3 linked regions of the Luteolibacter sp. LG18 genome follow. The protein of the gene in region 1 binds, or shares a complex with, the protein of each later gene. Links are inferred from orthologs where the notes say so. Each region holds a gene or a part of one and is shown in the gene's direction. Other genes may lie near its edges. The genes, in order: nuoB, llg_RS22630 and nuoD.

The links.
Region 2: the proteins of nuoB (region 1) and llg_RS22630 are in contact, whole or in part, in a crystal structure (PDB 6Y11), measured with the Thermus thermophilus proteins. The link is inferred for Luteolibacter sp. LG18 from one-to-one orthologs. Residues at the interface, in WP_096411117.1 of Thermus thermophilus: Arg16, Glu17, Gly18, Leu24, Leu27, Val28, Trp30, Gly31, Arg32, Asn34, Ser35, Trp37, Thr54, Asp55, Ala56, Asp59, Ala61, Arg62, Phe63, Gly64, Glu66, Val67, Phe68, Arg69, Ala70, Ser71, Arg73, Gln74, Ala75, Asp76; in WP_096411122.1 of Thermus thermophilus: Arg36, Val44, Arg45, Met46, Gly47, Pro48, Asn49, Arg50, Val51, Leu57, Gln58, Ala61, Asp62, Ile64, Lys65, Ile67, Phe68, Lys69, Glu70, Ile72, Val74, Glu223, Ala224, Glu225, His233, Thr234, Glu235, Tyr236, Ser237, Trp241.
Region 3: the proteins of nuoB (region 1) and nuoD are in contact, whole or in part, in a cryo-EM structure (PDB 6KHJ), measured with the Thermosynechococcus vestitus proteins. The link is inferred for Luteolibacter sp. LG18 from one-to-one orthologs. Residues at the interface, in WP_011056552.1 of Thermosynechococcus vestitus: Leu46, Met47, Tyr48, Thr50, Ala51, Cys52, Phe54, Ile55, Glu56, Ala58, Ala59, Ile61, Gly62, Ser63, Arg64, Phe65, Asn76, Pro78, Thr89, Thr91, Lys93, Met94, Ala97, Leu101, Met123, Phe124, Ser126, Asp127, Ser128, Tyr129; in WP_011057128.1 of Thermosynechococcus vestitus: Pro17, His18, His19, Pro20, Ser21, Met22, Val25, Arg27, Met29, Thr31, Ile38, Asp39, Cys40, Glu41, Pro42, Val43, Ile44, Gly45, Tyr46, Leu47, His48, Arg49, Gly50, Met51, Lys53, Ile54, Asn57, Arg58, Pro65, Tyr66.

What each region holds. Positions count from the first base shown.
Region 1 is NZ_AP024600.1:3,099,517-3,106,657, forward strand. What follows is about bases 1-2,703. They hold nuoB (NADH-quinone oxidoreductase subunit NuoB), read left to right. Parts: upstream 1-935; coding sequence 936-1,472; downstream 1,473-2,703. Other genes in these bases: llg_RS12780 (hypothetical protein), read left to right, coding at 1-791; llg_RS12790 (NADH-quinone oxidoreductase subunit C), read left to right, coding at 1,502-2,068; llg_RS12795 (rhomboid family intramembrane serine protease), read left to right, coding at 2,108-2,703. Also shown: more of llg_RS12795, read left to right, coding at 2,704-2,875; llg_RS12800 (hypothetical protein), read left to right, coding at 3,803-4,084; llg_RS12805 (hypothetical protein), read right to left, coding at 4,385-5,245; UDP-glucose 4-epimerase GalE, read left to right, coding at 5,526-6,527; llg_RS12815 (prepilin-type N-terminal cleavage/methylation domain-containing protein), read left to right, coding at 6,618-7,141. UniProt on the Escherichia coli protein: NDH-1 shuttles electrons from NADH, via FMN and iron-sulfur (Fe-S) centers, to quinones in the respiratory chain. The immediate electron acceptor for the enzyme in this species is ubiquinone.
Region 2 is NZ_AP024600.1:5,698,060-5,705,446, forward strand. The notes cover bases 4,382-7,330. They hold llg_RS22630 (complex I subunit 1 family protein), read left to right. Parts: upstream 4,382-5,197; coding sequence 5,198-6,463; downstream 6,464-7,330. Other genes in these bases: llg_RS22625 (molybdopterin-dependent oxidoreductase), read left to right, coding at 4,382-4,737; llg_RS23035 (four helix bundle protein), read left to right, coding at 4,773-5,168; llg_RS22635 (NADH-quinone oxidoreductase subunit I), read left to right, coding at 6,508-7,074; llg_RS22640 (hypothetical protein), read left to right, coding at 7,089-7,271; llg_RS22645 (NADH-quinone oxidoreductase subunit J), read left to right, coding at 7,295-7,330. Also shown: llg_RS22605 (PDZ domain-containing protein), read left to right, coding at 1-626; llg_RS22610 (serine protease), read right to left, coding at 630-1,544; llg_RS22620 (elongation factor P), read left to right, coding at 2,227-2,790; more of llg_RS22625, read left to right, coding at 2,980-4,381; more of llg_RS22645, read left to right, coding at 7,331-7,387. UniProt on the Escherichia coli protein: NDH-1 shuttles electrons from NADH, via FMN and iron-sulfur (Fe-S) centers, to quinones in the respiratory chain. The immediate electron acceptor for the enzyme in this species is believed to be ubiquinone.
Region 3 is NZ_AP024600.1:5,767,998-5,775,424, forward strand. The notes cover bases 1,449-4,437. They hold nuoD (NADH dehydrogenase (quinone) subunit D), read left to right. Parts: upstream 1,449-2,306; coding sequence 2,307-3,569; downstream 3,570-4,437. Other genes in these bases: llg_RS22870 (DUF1501 domain-containing protein), read left to right, coding at 1,449-1,561; llg_RS22875 (hypothetical protein), read left to right, coding at 1,664-2,191; llg_RS22885 (GxxExxY protein), read left to right, coding at 3,596-4,012; llg_RS22890 (NAD(P)H-dependent oxidoreductase subunit E), read left to right, coding at 4,061-4,437. In the rest of the region: llg_RS22865 (DUF1800 family protein), read left to right, coding at 1-96; more of llg_RS22870, read left to right, coding at 104-1,448; more of llg_RS22890, read left to right, coding at 4,438-4,657; NADH-quinone oxidoreductase subunit NuoF, read left to right, coding at 4,674-6,119; llg_RS22900 (hypothetical protein), read right to left, coding at 6,607-6,927; llg_RS22905 (hypothetical protein), read left to right, coding at 7,110-7,427.

The sequences.
Region 1 (7,141 bases):
TGGCCCTCCTCATGGGATTTTCCCTGCTGGTGTTGGTGCCGCGGGCCGGGGTGGTTTGGGAGCAGGGGGATGGCCCCGCGCATGCCGCGGGCATGGCCAATCCCCGTTACCGCCGTGGGCTGGTGGCGATTCTAGTGCTGGCGGTGATCGCCGTGACCGGCTGGGTGGGGATGAGCCGCCGGAAGTTCGAGGACATCCAAGCCGGCCAGTTCGCGGTGTTCCGGCGGTCTTCACGGCAGGATGCCCGTTATCAGGCGATCTACTATTGCTCCCCGGAAAGCATCCGCGGCCTCCATTTGAAGAAGCGGAGCCTCATGACCATCGGGCTGCCGGAGCGGGATTGGGTGGTGGATGCGCAGGGGCGGCTCACGCCGGAAGCGATCGCCCGGACGGGGCTTTCCGGGGAAGAGGTGGCCGCGGTGCACGCGGTGTTCGCGAAGTTCCGGGAGCGGCAGGCGAAGTGCCTGTGGTCCCGGTTGGCTGTCGTGCCGGAGCTCTCGACCGATCCGGATCATTTCGGCATCCGGGTCCAGCCGATGTTGTTCGGCCCGCAGTGCCAGGCCTTGGAGCTGTGCCTCTATGTGGACCTCGATTTCGTGAAGGACAAGGCGGCCCGTGAGTATCTGGTGTCCGGCTATCCGCTCGACCCATGGCCCGGGCGCACGGCGTGGACCGGCATCACGGGTGTCCGCTCCGGCGGGGTGTGGAGGTTCACCACGCCCGACCACCCCGCGCCGATGACCGCGGCGGAGTTCAACCGGGTTTACCTTCCGGTTTTCGAGGAAGAATGAGGCCCATTGGCCGCTGAAATAAGGCCCATGGGTCTCATAGGGCCTATAGGACCGATGGTTTGTGGACGGAGGCCCCCTTGTGAAATCCTTCACAAACGGCTTGAGGCGGCGGCGGCGCGGAGTCAGGGTGCTCGTATAGCCACCATGGTCACTCCTTCCCAGCAGCCGCTCCATGCCGCCTACGATTCGAAGATCGAGGGCAACGTGATCTTCACCCGCGTGGATGCGGCGATCAACTGGATGCGGAAAAACTCGATGTGGCCGATGCCGATGGGCCTCGCCTGTTGCGCGATCGAGATGATGGCCGCCGCTTGCAGCCGCTTCGACCTCAGCCGTTTCGGCGCGGAGGTGATGCGCTTTTCGCCGCGCCAGGCGGACGTGATGATCGTGGCCGGCACGGTGACCTACAAGATGGCGCTGGCCGTGAAACGCATCTGGGACCAGATGCCGGAGCCGAAGTGGTGCATCGCCATGGGCGCCTGCGCCTCCTCCGGCGGGATGTACCGCAGCTACGCGGTGCTCCAAGGCATCGACAAGCTGATCCCGGTGGACGTTTACATTTCCGGCTGCCCGCCGCGCCCCGAGGCGCTGATCGAGGGCCTGATGAAGCTCCAGGCGAAGATCGAGGGCCAGCCCGCGCTCCAGCAGCAGAAGCAGGAGTTCTTCAACGAGATGGCCTGAGCCAGACCCTTTCCCCTTTTTTCGAAACGATGTCCGCGGAAGACGTGAGCAAGGTGCGCGAGAAATTCGGCGCGCAGGTGAAGTCCAGCAACGAGTTCCGCGGCGAGCACACCGTGACGGTGGAGCTGGCGGCGCTGCACGAGGTGATGGCCTTCGCGAAGAACGAGCTGGGCTACGGCATGGTGATCGACATCGCCAGCCTCGACCACTTCGGCGACGATCCGCGGTTCGAGATGGTCTATGAACTGGTCACCGTGGACGACTCGAAGCACCTGCGGGTGAAGTCGCCGGTGGGCGAGGACGAGTCCGTGCCGAGCGTGACCGACCTGTGGGCCGGGGCGGATTGGCACGAGCGCGAGGTGTACGACATGATGGGCATCCGGTTCACGAACCACCCGGACCTGCGCCGCATCCTGATGTGGGAGGGCTACCCGTTCTACCCGCTGCGGAAGGATTTCCCGCTCCAGGGGCGTCCTTCGGACATGCCGGACGTCGCCTTCACGGGCATCGCGCCGCTGGAAGGCGGGCCGTTCGTGACCTGCGCGGGCGGTGACGACACCATCGGCCGCGAACCGCGGGCTCGGGTGGTCGATTGATTTTTTCCTCCCCGTCCCCACCCGCACCCCTCCTGCACGATGAATCGTCTGGTGGCCCGTGCCCATGGAGTGAGGCGGGGGCTGGGCCAGCTCCGCGAGGCGCGGATGCCGTGGCTGATCGCCGCGCTGGTCCTCGCCATCCAGGCGGGCGTGGAAGCCGGGGGCGGCTACCTGCGGCACCCGGAGTGGTTTGAATGGTTCGGCCTGAGCCGGGCGGGCGTCCTGCGCGGGTGGCTGTGGCAGCCGCTGAGCTACGCGCTGCTCCACGGGAGCTGGGCGCACGCGATCCTCAATGTCGTCTGCCTGCTGCTGCTGGGCACGCGGGTGGAGCACGTGCTCGGCTCGCGGAGGCTGGTGCGGGCGATGGTGGCCTCGATCCTCGGCGGGGCGGCGGGCCACCTGCTGCTGGCGGTGGAAAAGGATCTGACGCTGGTGGGGATCTCCGGGGCGGCCTACGGGCTGCTGCTGCTGGTGACCACGCTGTCCCCGGACTCCAAGATGTGGCCGCTGATGGTGTCCGGGCGCTGGCTGGGAGTCGGGCTGCTGGTGACCACCGGCTTGCTGGCGTTGATGGACCCGGCGCTGGGCGTGCCCGGGCTGGCGGACCTCGGGCGCTGGATGTCGGCGCAGGGGATGGAGGCCGGGTGGAAGTTCAGCCACGGCTGCCACTTCGGCGGCGGCCTCGCCGGCTGGCTCTACGGCCGCTGGCTGCTGCGCCCACGGGTGACACTGGCGAAGCTGCGGCGGGAACGGGAACGGCGGGAGAAAGCTCTGAGCACGAAATCCAAAATTCCAAACGGGGAGTAAGCGGAAGGAGTTGAGCCTTTAGGCGAGGAAGGTCTTCAGAGGGGGGCGGAGGCTTGAAAAGTTTGCTGGTTTTCAGTGTTCAGTTTTCAGGAAGAGAAGACGGGCTTACGCGGGGCTTATTCCACGACCTCCGCTCTTCCTTTTGCGATTTCTGCGCCTCTTTGCGGCTAAAACCTCCCCAGCCTCCGCCCCTCCCTGAAGACCCTCCTCGCCTGAAGGCTCGACTCCTCAACACCTCGGACGGATTCCGGCAACTGCTTGGCACATAGGCCCAATGGCATTACAGGATACGAAAGGTTCATCCCATGGCCATCTCGCTCCAATTCGCCGCTTCGATCGACCGGTTTCACGGGCTGCTCACGACGATGTTTCCCCATGAGGGGCTGACGGCGATTGGCGGGCCGGGAAAACTGCTCCATGGCTCTTTCCTCCGGAAGCTGGAGGAGGTGATGGAAGACCTCCGGGACGTTGCTCCGGCGGAGGCAGGGGTGACAGGTGGGGGGGGGGGAGGGGATTCTGGACGAGCATCGCCGGTGGTTCCAGCGGCTGCTTGGATTGGGCCATCGCGGTGATCCGGTGGTTCTCGGCGAGTGTGTCCGGGTGTTGTTCCTGCTCACCGCGATGTTGTGGGACCGATGTGTGGAGCAGGAAGGGGGCACCAACCTGCGGCCGATGAATTGCATCGCGCCGTTGAAGCCGATGTTCGCGTATTGCGGATTTGAAGGAATGGCGGATTGGCCGGTGGCTGACGTTTTGGCTGAACTCTCGAAGCGGAGGGATGAGGCGATGCAGTGGAATGACGTCCAAAATCCGAAACAGGACGTGAAGACGAGGCGGCGATGGTTGGGTTGGATCGATCGAGGTTTGGGAATGGGAATTGTGGCCTTGGCTGTTCTTCCGGGGTGCGATCGTCGGGCGGGGAACGAGGTGAAACGGGAGCTATGGGCTCCGGATGGTTCGCGTCGGCTGGTGGTGTTTTGCCGGACGGTGGACGCGACGACGGGGTTCAACACGCAGGTTTCGATGCTTGGGCCGGGGGAGTTGCTGCCCGACGACGGCGGTAATGCGTTCATCGCGGATGACGGTGACGTGCGGGTGTCGTGGAAGGCGGACGGGGGAATCCTGATCGACTATCCGGGCGACCTGCGGGTCTTCAAACAGGAAGCCGTGGTGGGTGGGGTGGCGGTGGAATACCGGAAGCGCCCGTGAGCGGAAGGAGTTGAGCCTTCAGGCGAGGAAGGTCTTCAGAGGGGGCGGAGGCTGGAAGAGTTTGCTGGTGTTCAGTTTTCAGTTTTCAGCAAGAGAAGAGGGGCTTTCGCGGAACCGATTCCACGACCTCCGGTTCTTCCTTTTGCGATTTCTGCGCCTCCTTGCGGCTAAAATCCCCCCAGCCTCCGCTCCCCCCCCTGAAGACCTTCCTCGCCTGAAGGCTCAACTCCTCACGAAAAAGCCCGCGCCGGTGAGGGCGCGGGCTTGGTTCGAGGACCCCGGAAATGGGTGGTGCTGGGCTCAGCGGTTGCGAGCGTTGTCGACCTTTTCGCGCCAGGCGGCCTGGCGTTCGGCGGCGGCGGCTTGGTTGGCCTGCACCTTGGCGGAGAAGTTCGCCTGGTTCTGGGCGCGGGCCTCGGCGAAGTTCTGCTGGCGGGCATTGGAGGCGGAGCGCCAGGAATCGAGCGTCTGCTGGCGCTGCTGCTGGTTGTCCTGCAGGCGTTCGCGATACTGCTGCTGGTTGAACTGGAGCCGCTGCTGGTACTCCTGGCGGTTGTCCTGGTAGCGGTTCTGGTTGTATTGCAGGCGTTCGCGGAAGTCCTGCTGGTTGTTTTGGAGGCGGTCGCGGTAGGCCTGCTGGTTGTAGTTCAGGCGGTCGCGGTATTCCTGCTGGTTCGCGGCGAGGTTGCTGCGGAACTGGGCGGCATTGGCGTCGCGGCGCTCGCGGAAATCATTGGCCCAGGCGTAGTTGCGCTGGCGGAGTAGATCGAGGCGGTTCTGGTAGTTCGGGATCTGGCCGTAGTGGATGTTCCGCGGCGGCGGGCAGACGCCGCCACCCGGGCGCCAGCCGTAGGGGTGGGGCACGCCGTGGCAGAGCGGCGGGCGGTAGCCGACCGGGTAGTAGCCGTAGAGGTAGGGGTCGTAGTAGCAGCGGCGGCTGTAATCGTAATAGCAGTAGCGGTAGGGGTCGTAGCCCCAGCGGCTGTCGCTGGTGGCCACCAGCGAAACGATGGCGGCACCGGCGAGCGGCGCGCCGTAGTCGACGCCCGGTCCATAGCCACTGTAGCCGGGGCTGTAGGGGTCGTAATAGCACGACACCAGGGAAAGCGAGGAGGCGGCGGTGATCAGACCGGCCGCGAGGCGGAAGAGTGGGGTCTTCATGGTTCCTAGGACTCGAATGTGCGGAAATTTATTCACGCGGCCCCAGGCCAGATTCAAGAGCCCAGATTCCAGAACCCAGAGAAGAGGAAGAGTCTGAGGAGCGCTCTGTCCCACCTATAGGTCCTATTCTCCGGCTGGGAGGCCGTGAAGAGTGGAAAAGAACCTGAGGAGCCCTCTTCCTCCTCTCTGGACTCTGGGCTCTGGATTCTTGTGTCTGGCCGAAGGCCTCTTGACACCCCCATGGCCGGTTTCGTTTCTTCCGTATAGCTCATCCCATTGCATGCCTGATTCCATTCTCGTGACCGGCGGAGCCGGCTATATCGGTTCCCACACGGTTCGTTTGCTCGCTTCCCAAGGTCGGAAGATCGTCGTTCTGGACAATCTCGTTTACGGCCACGAACAGGCCATCGTCGATGAGTCCGTGGTGCTTGTGAAAGGTGACGTGGGCGACCGCTCGCTGGTCGAGAGCCTTTTCGCCGAGCACGGGTTCGCTGCCGTGGTCCACTTCGCCGCCTACGCCTACGTGGGCGAATCGGTGACCGATCCGCTGAAATACTACCGGAACAACACCGCCGAGCCGCTGGTGCTGCTCGAAACGATGCAGAAGCACGGCTGCAAGACCTTCGTCTTTTCCTCCACCTGCGCCACCTACGGCGTGCCGGAGAGCATCCCGATCGTGGAGAGCAATCCGCAGCGCCCGATCAATCCCTACGGCCGCAGCAAGCTGATGCTCGAGTGGGTGCTCGAGGATTGCGGCCGCGCCTGGGGCCTGCGCAGCGCCTGCCTCCGCTATTTCAATGCCAGCGGCAGCTCCGCCGATGGCCTGATCGGCGAGGACCACAACCCGGAAACCCACCTCATCCCGCGCGTGCTGATGGCCGTGACCGGGGAAATCGAGCACGTCGAGGTCTTCGGCACCGACTATGACACGCCCGATGGCACCGGCATCCGCGATTACATCCACGTCGAGGACCTCGCCGAGGCCCATGCGCTCGCCCTGGACCACCTGGTCGGCGGTGGGGAGTCCGTGAAAGTGAATCTTGGCACCGGCGTCGGCGTTTCTGTTCGCCAAATCATCGATGCCGTGGAAGAAATTACAGGCAACAAGGTGCCGGTGAAGTATGGTCCGCGTCGTGAAGGCGACCCGGCGATGCTGATCGCGGACCCGTCCCAAGCCAAGGCGGTCCTTGGCTGGGAAGCCCGCCGCAAGGACGTGCGCGACATGGTTCGCCCGGCCTGGGCGTGGGCGAACGGCCCCCGCAAGGGGCGTTATGACCGCTGAGCGCGTAAACCCACGTAATCGCGATGTAATGACATTCGGGCTTGCAAGGCCCGATAAAACAAGCAAGTTCTCGTAGAAAACCCAACGTACATGAACAGCCGATCCTTTTCCCGCGCGGGGAAGTCCTCCTCGCGTCCCCCCACTGGCTTCTCGCTGGTGGAGTTGCTCACCGTGATTGCGATCATCGCGATCCTTCTCACCGTGGGAGCGGTTGGATTGGGCGGCATGACGGGCGGTAAGAACGTCAACAGCGCCGTGACCACGGCGGAAGCCCTGTTTGCCCAGGCGCGTGCGGAGGCCACCGGCCGCGCCACCCGCGCCTGCGTGCTGGTGGACATCAACGACCCCTCCGACCGCGTCAACTACCTGCGCCGCATGGTGGTGGCCTACGAGGAGATCGATCCCGCCACCAACCAGCCGGTGAAGGACAAGTGGGTGGTCACCGACCGCGGCGCGGTGCTTCCGGACCAGGTGTATTTCAGCAAGACCTACAGTAAGGGCGGCGATGGCCAGACGCTCGAGGAAATCACCCTCAGCGAGGACAACGTGAAGAAGCAGTTCGCCGGGAAGTATCTCAGCTACAAGTTCACCTCGGAAGGCATCAGCTCGGCCCC
Region 2 (7,387 bases), 2.6 Mb from region 1 along the record:
CCGCCTACAAGCCCGCCGCGATCCACGGCGGCAAGTGGGGCGAGACGGTGGACAAGAACCTCTTCACCACCAGCGACGCGGACCGGACGAAGTACGCGAAGAACGGCTGCGACGCGAACTCGATCGTGGGCGATGCGCTGTTCATCAACCCGGCCAAGGGTGACTTCCGCGTGAAGGACGGTTCACCCGCCTTCAAGATCGGCTTCAAGAACTTCCCGATGGACAACTTCGGCGTCACCAGCCCGAAGCTGAAGGCCATCGCCAAGACGCCGGACATCCCGGAACTGCGGAAGGCCGCCACGGAGGCCGCGGGCGCGGACGAGAAGCAGGTGACATGGATGGGTGCCCGGCTGCGCGACATTTCCGGCGAGGAGTTCTCCGCCTACGGCGTGAGCAAGGAATCTGGCGGCGTGGCCGTTGCCCAGGTTTCCGGCCCTCTCGCCCAAGCTGGATTCAAGCCCGGCGACCTGATCCAACAGGTCGAGGGCAAACCGGTTTCCAACCTCGCGGCCTTCAAGGCGGCGCTGGAGAAGCTCCCCGCGAAACCGGAAACCGCCTTCGGCATCATCCGCAACCAGATGCCCGCCACCCTCACGGTGAAGGGCAAGGTCGAGCCGTTGAAGTAGGCCTCACGGCGTTTCCTTCGGATCACGCTTCAGAAGCAGCATCACTCCCCGTGCGGGAACCGCCTCGTGGAGCGTGATCATCGTCTGGCCACCGGCCTTTTTGGTATCGTTGCTCAGTGTGGAGATCGTGGACACGTGGCCGATGGCGTTTCCGCAGGCATCGACAAGCGCCGCGCCACTGGAACCGGGAGCCCACTCGGTGCTGGCGTTCATGCGCAGCCGCACGGCGTCCTCGAACTTCATCGCGTCTCCGCTCTCGCCCTTCTTCCAGTAGAAACGGCTCACCACGCCTGCGCTGAAATAGCCGAGGTGACCGAAGGGCTCGCTGTAAAGGTAGGCGGCATCGCCCGGTGACACCTGGTCCTGCAGCGGCAGCGGTTCCAAGGCGGAGCCCTCGATCCGCAGCACCGCGGCATCCAGTTCCTTTTCCGCGGCGATCACCGAGGTGACCGCGTAGACCTTTTCCTCCGCGTCCACGGCGATCAGGTAGCCCTCCCGCATTTCATGATCCGGACGCACGCAGTGATGGCAGGTCACCACCGCGCCCTTGCGGTCGATGACGTAACCGCCCGCGAGGTTGAGGTGCCAGTGGTCGCACTTCGGGCACAGGTAGAACCAGCCGATGCGGACGAAGCCCTTGGTGGCGGCGATGGCCACGTCCCGGCTGACCAGCGGTTGGGTCTTGGCGGGAAGGAGCTCGACCGGTTCCGCCACCGGTTTTTCGACCAATTCGGCGATCTTCTCCTTCGACAGCAGCTTACCCGCGTCCTTGAGCGCCTCCGCCTGCTGGACGATGCCGGGGTTGTTCGAAAGCGGCACGCCGGGTTCGATCGGAACGCCGGGGGCCTGGGCGAAGGCGGGAAGCGCACCGGCCGCCAGCAGCACGGCACAAACGGAGGAAACGGATTTCAGAAACATCGGAGTCGAACGGTGAAACCTCCATTCCAAAACCGCCGGACCACCGAACGCCCGCCTTTTCTTCAAAATTGCATCCCACGCGAGGTGCTAAGGATTTCTCCGGATGGGTTTCACCCAAAAAAGAGACCCTCAACAGCGTTACCTGTTGAGGGTCAAATGGTGGAGGCGAGGGGAGTCGAACCCCTGTCCGAAACGCCTTCAGCACTGGCTTCTACACGTTTAGTCCGCGGTCTGGTGTTTCGGAAGGACTGGGCCCGCGAACGGCGTTGTCTTTCCTAGAAACCTGTTTGATCTCGACCGGACGCCCGGTTACCCGGCTTCCAGCCCAGCCTGTTGAGTGTCGTCTTCTCCCTTAACAGGCGTCAGGGGTCGGACGTGGCCGTCAATTAAGCAGCCAATGCGAGCTCGTGAGAGTCTGCATTTATTTGTTTTGATCGGCTTTTCAAGAGGCCAACCGATCAACCTCCACGTGCCACCAGCGCGTCAAACATCCCGTCGAAACCGGAACGCCCCCGTTTGCTGTGTGGGGTGAGGATACACCGCCCGGACCGGGGTTCAACCGGAATCCACGGATCCAGGCCGCGGATTTTCCCGCGCCGATTGATTCTGAGCCATCTGCGGCGCGGAAAAAGCACTTCCGGCTTGCTTCGACCCGCTCCGCCGCCTATCCCCCGCGCCAGCCATGGCCTCAACGCCCGTCATCAACCTCCGCAAGGGACACGCCGTCCGCCACAACAACGAAGTCTGCGTCGTCGTCAGCCACGAGCTGAAGACCCCGCCGCGCATGGCCTCCTACGTCCAGATGTCGATCCGGAGCGTGGGCACCAAGAAGATCTTCAATCTCCGCCTGACCTCGAACGACTCGATGGAAGGCGTGCTGCTCGAGCGCATCCCGCACGAGTATTCCTACAAGGACAGCAGCGGCTACCACTTCCTCAACCCGGAAACCTACGAGGATGCCGCCGTGTTCGAGGACATCGTGGAGCCGGTGAAGGATTACCTCATGGAGGGTTCCATCTACACTCTTCTGTTCACCGACGGCACCGTGGCCTCGATCGACCTTCCGGCCTCGATGGTCATGACCGTCACCGAATCCTCGGAAGGCGTGAAGGGCGACTCCGCCAACAACGTCTACAAGCCCGCCACCATGGAAACCGGCCTGATCGTGCAGGTGCCGCTTTTCATCAACGTCGGCGAGAAGATCAACGTGAAGACCGAGGACAACAGCTACCTCGGCCGCGCCTGATCCCAGCCCAGCCCCATTTTCCAAAGCCGGACTCCAACAGGGGTCCGGCTTTTTTGTTGGATCTGTTGGACGGCGAACCCTTGCGCCTTGTGAAACTTTTCACAAAGTGGCTTGCCGGGACGCGGAGCGGCCACTCATAGTTTGGATCGAATCTGGCGGGCTACGTTCCCGTCCGGGACCCATCGAGCCATGAGCGAAAACCCTTCTGCCACCGCGGAAAAGAAGCTGCCCAAGGACCTTGCCGCTGAAAAGGGCATGGTCAACGTCCAGATCGACGGCGTTTGGCACCAGTTTCCCCGGGGAACGCGCATGATCGAGGCCTGTTCCCAGGCGAACATCCACGTCCCGCGCTACTGCTACCACCCGAAGCTCTCCGCTCCCGGCAACTGCCGCATGTGCCTCGTGCAGATGGGCATGCCCCCCCGCCCCGCCCCCGGCCAAGAGCCGGCGCGCGATGAGGATGGCTATGAGATCATCGGCTGGATGCCGCGCCCGGTGATCGCCTGCGCGAACACGGTGGGCGAGAACATGGGCATCCGCACCCAGGGCGAGCTGGTGGAGAAATGCCGCGAGGGGGTGATGGAGTTCCTGCTCATCAACCACCCGCTGGATTGCCCGATCTGCGACCAAGCCGGCGAGTGCCGCCTCCAGGAATTTTCCGTCGAACACGGCCGCGGTTCGTCCCGGTTCGTGGACATGAAGGTGAAGAAGCCGAAGAACGTGGACATCGGTCCGCGGGTCCGGCTCGACGACGAGCGTTGCATCATGTGCAGCCGCTGCATCCGCTTCATGGACGAGGTGGCCGGTGATCCGGTGCTCGGATTCACCCAGCGCGGCACCCACACCACCCTCACGGTCCATCCGGGCCGCCTGCTGGACAGCAACTACTCGCTGAACACGGTCGACATCTGCCCGGTCGGTGCGCTGACCTCCAATGACTTCCGCTTCCAGATGCGTGTCTGGTTCCTGAAGGAAACCAAGTCCATCGACGTCAACTGCGGCACCGGCACCAACATCATCGTCTGGGCCCGCGGCAACAAGGTCCACCGCATCACCCCGCGCCGGAACGACGAGGTGAACTCGACCTGGATGCCGGACTCGCACCGCCTGGCCTTCCACGCGCTGGATTCCGACGCCCGCCTGACCGAGCCGCTGGTGAAGGTCAGCGGACCGCACACGCCGCTGGCGTGGAAGAACGCGCTGGAGATCGCTGCAAACAACCTCAAGACTTTCCAGTCCGGCGAGATCGCCATCGTCGCCTCCGGCCGGATGACCAACGAGGAGCTTTTCATGGCCCGCGCACTGGCCGCCGAGATCGGCACCAATGCGCTGGCGATCGTGCCGCGCCACGGCGAGGCCGACACCCTGCTGGTCGCCGCCGACCGCAACCCGAACACGACCGGCGCGAAGCTGGTGTGGGAAACGGAGGACCCCGCCGCCGCGCTGGCCAGCATCCGCTACGGCCTCGACAACGGCTCGATCAAGGCGCTCATCGCCCTTGGCGAGGACCTGCTCGGCGACGCCGGGTTCACCCGCGAACAGGTCGGCAAGGCCACCTTCCTTCTCCAGATGGCCACCCTGGCCAACCCCACCGCCGAACTCGCCACCGTGGTGCTGCCGTCCGCCGGCTTCACCGAGAAGCGCGGCTCGATGGTCAATCTCTCCGGCCGTCTCCAGCGCCTCAACCGCGCCGTCGAACCGCCCGCGGGTGCCCGCGACGACTGGGAAATCCTCCGCGACCTCGTCCTCACGCTGAGTGGCGAGAAGAACGAGGTTCACATGATCGAGGACGTCTTCAAGGCCATGGCCGAGGCGATTCCCGCGTTCAATGGACTCTCCCTTTCCAAGATCGGCGACCAAGGCAAACCGGTCGTCGAAACCGGCTACCAAATCCCGCTTCTCGTGAACGAGCGCGCCCGCAAGGCCGCTGGCATCATTAATGGTTAAAGGCTAGAGGTTAAAAGTTATTGGAAAGAGAAGCGATGGACCACGAATCATTGAGGACATTCGAAGATCTGGAATGCTGGAAAGCATGCCGGGAACTTCGTGTTTTCGTGGCGAGGACCATTTGCAAAGCCCTCCCGAAGGAAGAGAGCTTCCGACTGGGCGACCAAATTCTACGAGCTGCACGGTCCAGCACAGCCAATATCGCCGAGGGCTACGGTCGCTTCCACTACCTCGATAATGCGAAGTTTTGCTCCAACGCCCGGGGTTCCTGCTGGGAAGTAGTAGACCACCTCATTACCGCCCATGACGAAGGCATCATCGCCACGGACATGCTTGAGCAAGGACGTGCTCTCGCGGCAACGGCCATCGCGCTGCTAAACGGCTACATTTCGTATCTCCGGCGTGCATCACGGGAAAGAGACACCCAATAACCTCTAACCCATAACGTCTAACTTTCCCCATGGACCCGCTTCTTCTCACCATCCTCATCACGCTGGCGAAAATCATCGGCCTGACGTTCCTCGTCGTGCTGCCGTTGGTGCCGATCTCGGTTTACTTCGAGCGCCGTTTCTCCGCGGTCATCCAGGACCGCGTCGGCCCGAACCGGGTTGGCATTCCGCTCAGCCTGATCGGTCTGAAGGACTTCTCGTTCGCCGGTCTGATCCAGCCGATGGCGGACGGCGTGAAGCTGTTCTTGAAAGAGGACTTCACCCCGACTCATGTCCGCAAGGCCTTCTACTGGCTGGCTCCGGTGCTGACCGTGGCCCCCTCCCTGATCACGCTGGCCGTGATCCCCTTCGGTTCCTCCATCACCCTTGGCGGACAGAAGATTGACCTCGCCATCGCCAACCTCGACGTCGGTCCGCTGTTCATCTTTTCGATCGCCTCGCTCTCGGTTTACGGCATCACGCTCGCCGGGTGGTCTTCGAACTCGAAGTTCCCGTTCATCGGCGGCGTGCGCTCCACGGCCCAGATGATCTCCTACGAAATCTGCCTCGGCCTCTCGATCATCCCGGTGCTGCTCTATTTCGGCGACCTGAACCTCGGCAAGATCGTCCAGGAACAGTCCGAGCACGGCTGGCTGCTGCTGCCGTTCTGGGGCCATGACGCGGCCCATCCGCTGTCCTCGAAGCTGCTGTTCTGGATCCCGGCTTTCATTTCCTTCCTGATCTTCACGATCTCGATCTTCGCGGAAACCAACCGCATGCCCTTCGACCTTCCGGAATGCGAAACCGAACTCGTCGGCGGCTACCACACGGAGTACTCCTCGATGAAGTTCGCGATGTTCTTCATGGGTGAATACGCCGCGATGGTGGTGGGCTCCGCGCTGATCATTACCCTTTTCTTCGGCGGCTGGTCGGCGGGCCCGCTCGACCCATACATCAACGATTTCTCGTTGTTCGGCGCCAAGCTCGGCGGACTGCTCCATCTGGCGGTATTCCTGACCAAGCTCATCGTCTTCATCCTGTTCTTCATCCTCGTCCGCTGGACGGTACCCCGCTTCCGCTACGACCAGCTCATGAAGCTCGGTTGGGTGATCTTCTTCGAAGCCGCGCTGGTGAACGTCTTCCTCGCCGCCCTCGTCATCGCCGCACCTTACCTTTCCGCCGGGATCATCGTCCTCGGGTTCATCCTGCTGGTGATCCTCTGCGCCGCCATCATCTGGGTGGCGAAGGTGTCCGAGGAGCCATCCAAACCCAACTCGGGCCTTCTTGGACAGAACTGACCCGGGTTTAGGATTTAGTGCTTTAGATTTTAAATTTTCTTCCCATGGCTGTCATCAAGGTCAAACGCCCGCAACTGAGCTTCGGTGAGAAGGTCTACTTCGGCGCGCTCATCAAGGGCTTCCTGCTCACGATGAAGCACGCCGTCGATTCGATGCGCGGCAAGTCCCGCGGCGCGAAGGAACTGGCCTCGTCCGGCCTCGGCGTGACGATGCAGTATCCGGAACAGAAGTGGGACGAGCATCTGCCGGAGCACTACCGCGGCGCACCCGCGCTGGTGACGGACGAGCAGGGCCGTGAGCGCTGCGTGTCCTGCCAGCTCTGCGAGTTCATCTGCCCGCCGAAGGCGATCAAGATCACCCCGAGCGAGATTCCCGCCGAGGACCAATGGGCGAAGGTCGAGAAGCGCCCGCTGGAGTTCGACATCGACATGATCCGCTGCATCTACTGCGGCATGTGCGAGGAAGTCTGCCCGGAGCAGGCCATTTTCCTGCGCAAGGACTACGCCATCACCGGCCTGACCCGGCAGGACATGGTCCACAACAAGAAGAAGCTCTACGAAATCGGCGGTGTCCGCGAGGGCCTCGTCAACAAGTGGAACGAGCTGAAGTAAGCACCCGACGACCCATGAAAGCGATCTCCTCCTCCATCGTGGTAGCGGCCGGCGTATACGCCATGACCCAATCCATGCCGCTTCTGGCCATGCGGGCGGGCGGCGTCCTCCCGAGCCTCTTCGCTTTCGCAGCGTCCCTCGTGGTCATCGGCCTTGGGCTGACCGGCTGGTGGGCATCCTTGAAATACGACCGCTGAGATCCCTTTCCCCCATCACTCCCATGCCTTCCCCACTCTTCTGGATCTTCGCCCTGCTGATGCTGATCGGCGGCGTGGCCGTCCTCTGCTTCCGCAACCCGGTCTCGAGCGCGCTG
Region 3 (7,427 bases), 2.7 Mb from region 1 along the record:
ACCCGGCTGAACGATCCGAACCTCAACCAGAACGACCGCGTCGCGCTCGCCGTGTGGCTGGCGATGACCTGCCCGGAGGGCGCCGTCCAACGCTGAATATCCCATGCGCTCACGCCGACAATTCCTTGGAGAAGCCAGTTGCGCCGCGATCGGTTCGACCTCGATCCTTTCGACCCTGCTGAACCTGACGATGGCGAACCACGCCGCGGCGGCCAGCGGTTTCAGCGGCCAGCGGAAGGCGCTGGTGTGCCTGTTCCTGTCCGGAGGCTGCGACACCTTCAACATCCTGATCCCGCGGGACTCCCCCGGCGGCTACGATGAATACGCGGCCTCGCGCTCGAACCTGGCGATCCCGCGGAACCAACTGCTGCCGCTCAATTACACCGACGCCCAAGGGCGACAATACGGGCTAAATCCCGCCTGCACGCGTCTGGCGGAGATGTTCAACGGCCTCGGTGGCGACACCTCGAAGAAGCGGCTCTCGTTCCTCGCGAACGTCGGCACGCTGATCGAACCGATCCCGGACAAGCAGGCGTATCTCAATGGCAACGTCGCGCTGCCGAAGGCGCTGTTCTCGCACCGCGACCAGATCGAGCAGTGGCAGACCTCGGTGCCGCAGGGTATGTCGGTGCTGTCCGGCTGGGGCGGCCGTGCGGCGGACGTGATCCACTCGACGCTGAACACGGAGCAAACCGGCGGCTACTACATGCCGATGAATTTCTCGCTGTCCGGGAACAACGCGTTCCAGATCGGCCGCAGCGAGGGCCAGTTTGTGATCACGCCCGGCGGCGCGCTGGCGATCACCGGCACCGGCGGCCAGTCCGCGATCCAGCAGGCAAAGGAGCAGGCGCTGAAGGATGTGGTCGCCAGCCCGATCGAAGAGCACTATCAGAGCCTTTTCCAGCGCACCCACGGCCGCATCACGGCGAACAGCATCGAACGCGGCGCGCAGTTCCAGCAATCGTTCGACGCGATCGGCACCACGCTCGCCTCGGTGTTCGCGGCCGCCGGTTTCCCGAACCATTGGCTCTCCCAACAGTTCCAGGCCGCAATCAAGACGATCGTCATCCGCGACCAGCTCAAGCTGGCCCGGCAGACGATCTTCATCGAGTTCGGCGGCTGGGACCACCACTCGGAACTGCTCAACACCCAGCGCGGCATGCTGCTGACGCTGGATGCGGTGCTCTATGCCTATCAGAAATCGCTGGAGGCACTGGGGCTGGCGAACGACGTGATCACGTTCACGGCCTCCGATTTCGGACGGACCCTGCGCTCGAACGGTCAGGGCACGGACCACGCGTGGTCGGGCAACCAGTTCGTCTTCGGCGGTCCGGTGCAAGGCGGCACGGTGAAGGGCAATTTCCCGTCGCTGGCCATCGATGGGCCGGACGACATCGGCCGCGGCGGACGGATTTTCCCGAAGCTGGCCGCGGACCAGTATTACTGCGAGCTGTTGCGGTGGTTCGGGGTCAGCAACGGCAACATGGACCAGGTGCTGCCGAATATCCGTAACTTCTACGACCCAGCGAGCGCCACGAACCCGGTGGGATTCCTGATTTGATCAGGGAGCAAGGACATTCCTGTCCTTGTGGAAATCGAGCTTCGAGAAAAAGGGACAAGAATGCCCCTTCTCCCTGAAACAAGTCAGGGCTATTCTTCCCAGATGCGCGCGTGGAAATGGCATGAGTGGCTCGGAGCGATCGCCATCCTGGTGTTCGTCCTCTGGCTGGTGCTGCGCCCGGTCGAAAAACCAACGCCCATCCTTCCACCTCCGCCGGTCACGCCGAGCCAGCCGGCCCCCACTCCCCCGGCGAAGCCGACCGCGGCGGAAGGCCTGCTTTCCGGCTACGGCGACCCGGCCTCCCCGCCCATCGACGACCTGCGGAAACTGAACCGCGTGCTCGGCGGCTATTTCTCGGTGATCAAGGAGCCGTCGAAGAATCCCATCGGAGGCAACGCGGATCTGGCAGCGGCCCTGCGCGGGGAGAACCCGAACCGCACGGTGTTCCTCCCGGCGGGACATCCGGTCTTTTCCCCTGACGGCCTGTTGCTCGACCGCTGGGGCAGCCCGGTGATCGTCCATCCCGAGGGCTGGCAGCGGATCGAGCTGCGGTCGGCGGGCCCGGACAAGGTGCCCTACAACGGCGACGACCTGATTCTCTCCGCCACTGGACTTCAAAAGAACCCGTGATTTCCGGAAGCCGCGGGCGCGTCTTGGATGCCGGATCGCCCCTTGTGAAATATTTCACAAACCCCTTGCCGCCCGGGGGCCTTTCGAGACAGATTTCCCTAGGTTTAACCCCGGCATGAGCAACCGTACCACCGAATTCGAAGCGCCCGATACCCTCGCCCGTGCCTCCGCCGCGGCGGCGGACCATTACCACGCCGAGACGGACGACCTGATGGGCGAAAAGATGGTGCTCAACATGGGCCCTTCCCACCCGGCTACCCACGGCGTGCTGCGGTTGGTGCTGGAGCTGGATGGCGAGATCATCACAAAGGCGGACCCGGACGTGGGGTTCCTGCACCGCGGCGATGAGAAGATCGCGGAGAACATGCACTACAACCAGTTCGTGCCCTACACGGACCGGCTGGACTACCTCGCGCCGCTCGCGAACAACGTGGCCTACGCCTGTGCGGTGGAGAAGCTGATGGACTGGACCCTGCCGCCCCGCGGCCAGGCCCTGCGCGTGCTGTGCTGTGAGCTGGCCCGCATTTCCTCCCACATGCTCGGCGTGGGCGTCTGCGCCATGGACGTGGGCGCAATGACCGTGTTCCTCTACACCTTCACGGAGCGCGAGAAGATCTACAACCTCTGCGAGCAGCTCACCGGTGCCCGCTTCACCACCTCCTACACCCGTGTCGGCGGCCAGCTCCGCGACATGCCCGCGGGCTTCGAGCAGGCGGTCCGCCGCTTCCTCAACGAGTGCGAGATCACCATCGACGAAATCTCGAAGCTGCTCGACAAGAACAAGATCTACCTCGACCGCATGTGCGACATCGGGGTCATCAGCAAGGAGGCGGCGATCGCCTGGGGCCTCACCGGCCCGAACCTGCGTGCATCCGGCGTGAGCCGTGACCTCCGCAAGGACCGTCCCTACCTCGGCTACGAGCAATACGACTTCGACATCCCGATCGCCGAGGAGGGCGATTGCTACGCGCGCTACCAAATCCGCATGGAGGAAATGCGCCAGTCGATCCGGATCTGCCGCCAGGTGCTCAACACCATGCCCGCCGGCCCGGTGAACCTGGCCGACACGAAGAGCATGCTGCCGGACAAGGAGCGCGTGCTGATGTCGATGGAGGAGCTGATCCACCATTTCATCGTCGCCACCCAAGGCATCGACGCTCCGAAGGGCGAGGTCTACTTCGGCGCGGAAAATCCGAAGGGCGAGCTCGGTTTCTACATCCACTCGACCGGCGGCGGTGTCCCGCATCGACTCAAGATCCGCAGCCCCTCCTTCTGCAACCTTTCGATCACCTCGAAGCTGCTCCCCGGCCACATGGTGTCCGACATCCCTGCGATCCTCGGCTCGCTGGATTTCGTCATGGGCGAGTGTGACAGGTAAGATTTTTTAGCCGCAAAAAGGCGCAAATGGCGCAAAAGGAATCCATATTCGAGCTCTGCGACCAAGTGCGGGAAACCGCATTTGAGCTGCACTGCTTCCTGCGTCACGGATACAAGGAGAGCATTTACGAAAACGGACTCCTCCATCGCCCCTCCAAGAAAGGAATCCCGGCGGTCCAACAAGTTCCATTGCAAGTGATGGACGAGGACGGCACGGTGCTCGGCAATCTCGAAATTGATCTCGTGGTGGCTGGAGAATTGGTCGTCGAAATCAAAGCCTGCCGAACCATCGCCCCCGAACATACCGCCCAACTTTTGGGTTACCTGAGAGCCTGCCGGAAAGAACACGGTCTGCTCATCAACTTCGGAGCTTCCAAACTCGAAATCCGCAAATACGCCCTCTCCAAAGAACTGCCAATTCATCCGGAAAGCGCTCCACTCTGAACTTTTGCGCCTCTTGCGCCTTTTTGCGGCTAAAAAAATCACCATCCCATGTCCCATTCCAACGTCGAAGACCTCGTCGCGTCACCCGAAACCCCGGGGACGAAATTCTTTGCTCCCTTCGCGGTGACGACTGAGCTGGAAGCCGAGGCCGTGAAGCGGCTGGCCCAGTTCCCGGACAACCAGAAGCGCTCGGCGGTGCTGCCGCTGCTGCACTACATCCAGCATCACCACGGCTATCTTTCGGCGGAAGCCATCGCGTGGACCGCGCAGCGGATCGGGATCGAACCGATCAAGGTCGCCGAGGTGGTGACGTTCTACCCGGGCTTCCGCCAGTCGGCTCCCGGCGTGAACCACATCCGCGTCTGCCGCACGCTTTCCTGCGCGATGGGCGGCTCCTACGAGCTGATGGAAAAGCTCTGCCAGCTCACCGGCATCGATCGCAGCACCTCGGACTCCCATCATCATCCGGTCTCGGTTTCGCCGTGCGGGAAGTTCTCCGTCGAGTTCGCGGAATGCCTCGCCTCCTGTGGCACCGCTCCGGTGTGCATGGTGAACGACGATTTCCACGACGGCATCACCGCCGACAAGGCCCAGGCCCTGCTCGACAGTTACTCGAACGCCGCGAACTCCGCCGCCGGACACTAACCCCCCTCACCCGCCCATTTCCGTGATCACCTACAAAGCCGGCAAGCAGCCCGATCCGCGCGAGTACCGCCTGATCTTCAAGAACGTCGACCGGGAGGGCTGGGATCCCTCCATCCAGACCTATCTCTCCGACGGTGGCTACGAGGATCTGAAGAAGGCGTTCACGATGGCGCCGAAGGACATCACGGAAGAGGTGAAAAAATCCGGCCTGCGCGGCCGCGGCGGCGCGGGTTTCCCGACGGGCATGAAGTGGACCTTCATCCCGCCGAACAACACCAAGCCGGTCTACCTGATCTGCAACGGCGACGAGTCCGAGCCGGGCACCTTCAAGGACCGCTACATCGTCCACCAGGACCCGCACCAGCTCATCGAGGGCATGGTGATCGCGTGCTTCGCCACCGGCGCGCACACCGCCTACATCTATCTCCGTGAGGAATTCCCCGCCGCCGCCGTGCTGATGGAGAAGGCGTTGGATGAGGCCCGCGCCCACGGTTTCCTCGGCAAGAACATCCTCGGCTCCGGCTTCGACCTGGAAATCTACGTCCACCGCGGCGCGGGGGCCTACATCTGCGGCGAAGAGACCGGCCTGATCGAATCGCTGGAGGGCAAGCGCCCCTATCCGCGCATCAAGCCGCCGTATTTCCCCGCCGCGCTCGGCCTCTACATGAGCCCGACGATCGTGAACAACGTGGAGTCGCTTTGCCACGTGAAGCACATCATCCGCATGGGCGGCGACGAATACGCGAAGCTCGGCGTGGCCCGCAACACCGGCACCCGCATCTTGTGCGTGTCCGGTGATGTGAAGAAGCCGGGTTACTTCGAAGTCGAGGTCGGCAAAATCACGATGCGCGAGCTACTGTACGACATGTGCGGCGGCCCGAAGGATGGGCGCGAGTTCAAGGCGGTCATCCCCGGCGGCTCCTCGTCGAAAATCCTGCGCTGCGACGAGACCTACAAGCTCAAGAACCCGGACGGCTCCGCCAAGGATCTCGGATTCTGGGACATCCAGATGGATTTCGACACCTTGGCTGCCTGCGGCTCGATGGCCGGTTCCGGCGGCGTGATCGTGCTCGATGACACCCGCAAGATCTCATGGGTGCTGAACAACCTCAACAGCTTCTACGCCCACGAATCCTGCGGCCAATGCACTCCCTGCCGCGAAGGTTCGATGTGGATGAAAAAGATCACCGACCGTCTCGTCACCGGCGAGGCCTCGCCGAAGGACATCGAGACGCTCGAAAGCGTGGCCTACCAGATCGACGGCCGCACCATCTGCGCCTTCGGTGAAGCCAGCTCCTGGCCGGTGGAGGCCATGGTGGCGAAGTTCCGCGAGGAGCTGCTGTCCGACACCAGCGCGGAGAACGACGGCAAGGCCCACAACGAGGAAACCGAGGCCCAGCGCCGCTACCTCGACCACGAGCCCACCAAACCCGGCGCGCCCGTGACCGCGGATATCGCGTGAGCAACGGAGGCGGATCGGTCTCCGTCAGCGGGTTATATCCTGCCGATCTCGATGATGCTGGAGGGCTTGGATCTTCGACAGGAGATCTTGCCTCCGGCGCTCAGATTCCGCCTCCTCTCTCGCGATCTTTCCACAGTCCTTCAGACGCAGGATCGTCGCCATGGCACCGGCCACCATCAGGTAGAGCCCCAGGTCGTCCAAGCCTCCGATCGCTGGTCCGCGGCTCCACGTGAACTCGCGGCGTTCGAAGGCCTAGGAGCAAAGGAAGCTCTCCTGCATGCCTCCGGCATGCGAACCCAACGATCCACTCCAACCGGTGGGGGCGTCGCTGCGCTCCTAGCCACCGGCTAGCAATCCGATTCCCCTTGCCGGGGAAAAGAGGCTCGTCTTCCCATTCCGAAACTCCGCCTAAATTTAGCGCCATTCGGGACAAGAATGTTTGCCTCCGGCTATGTCCGCTTCGCTCCCATTCTACTCCCAGTTAGGATCACTGCGGCGGAGCAATGGGCGGCAGCGGCGTTTGCTGCGGTAGCGGCTGGGCGTCCATGATGTTGCCCGGAGAAGTGCCCTGCTGGGGCTGCTTGGCCTTTTTCTTCTCCGCTTCCTTGTCCGCCTTCTCTTTCTCCGCGTCCTTCTTCGCTTGGCGGCGGTCGTAGGCGTCGATGGGGGCGGTCACGATCTTTTCACCCACATTGTAGGTCCCCTCCACCACCGCACCCGCCACGGTGAACGGAGCCTTCACGATCGCACAGGAAGACAGGCCGGCGGATGCCGCGGGGAGGAGAAGCCAGTGCAGGCGGTGACGCATCTCGGAAGGCTATCCGCTCCACGGGGCATGGCGAGGGGATATTGTGCCGCCTCCCGCCGGGCAGGAAACACGAGGCAGCACAGCCCACGCCCGGCATAAAACATGCATATAGCGTAACCATAAAAACATCGCCATAACTCAAAACCTCCATTCATCATCATCGCACCCATTTTGAAACCCTCATGCCAGTTCACATGGAATCCACCTCGTCACCCACCCAGCAGTCCGGAAAGGCACGGACATTGGCGTTATATGGCCTGTCCATCCTGATTCTGGCGGCTCCGGTCCTGGTAAGCATCGCTGGCCAGATCCGCTCGAATTTCAAGGACCATTCATCACGTCCTCCCCGCGAAGCCTTCGAGACCTCGACCACGAACCTCCAGCAACACAGTTGGTGGAGCAACACCGGGCGTGACAGCGACACGCCGATGTATATCGGCGTCGTGGGTGCCTGGCCCGAGGACAACGCGCCGTCCAACACCAAGGAAACGCCCCGCCTC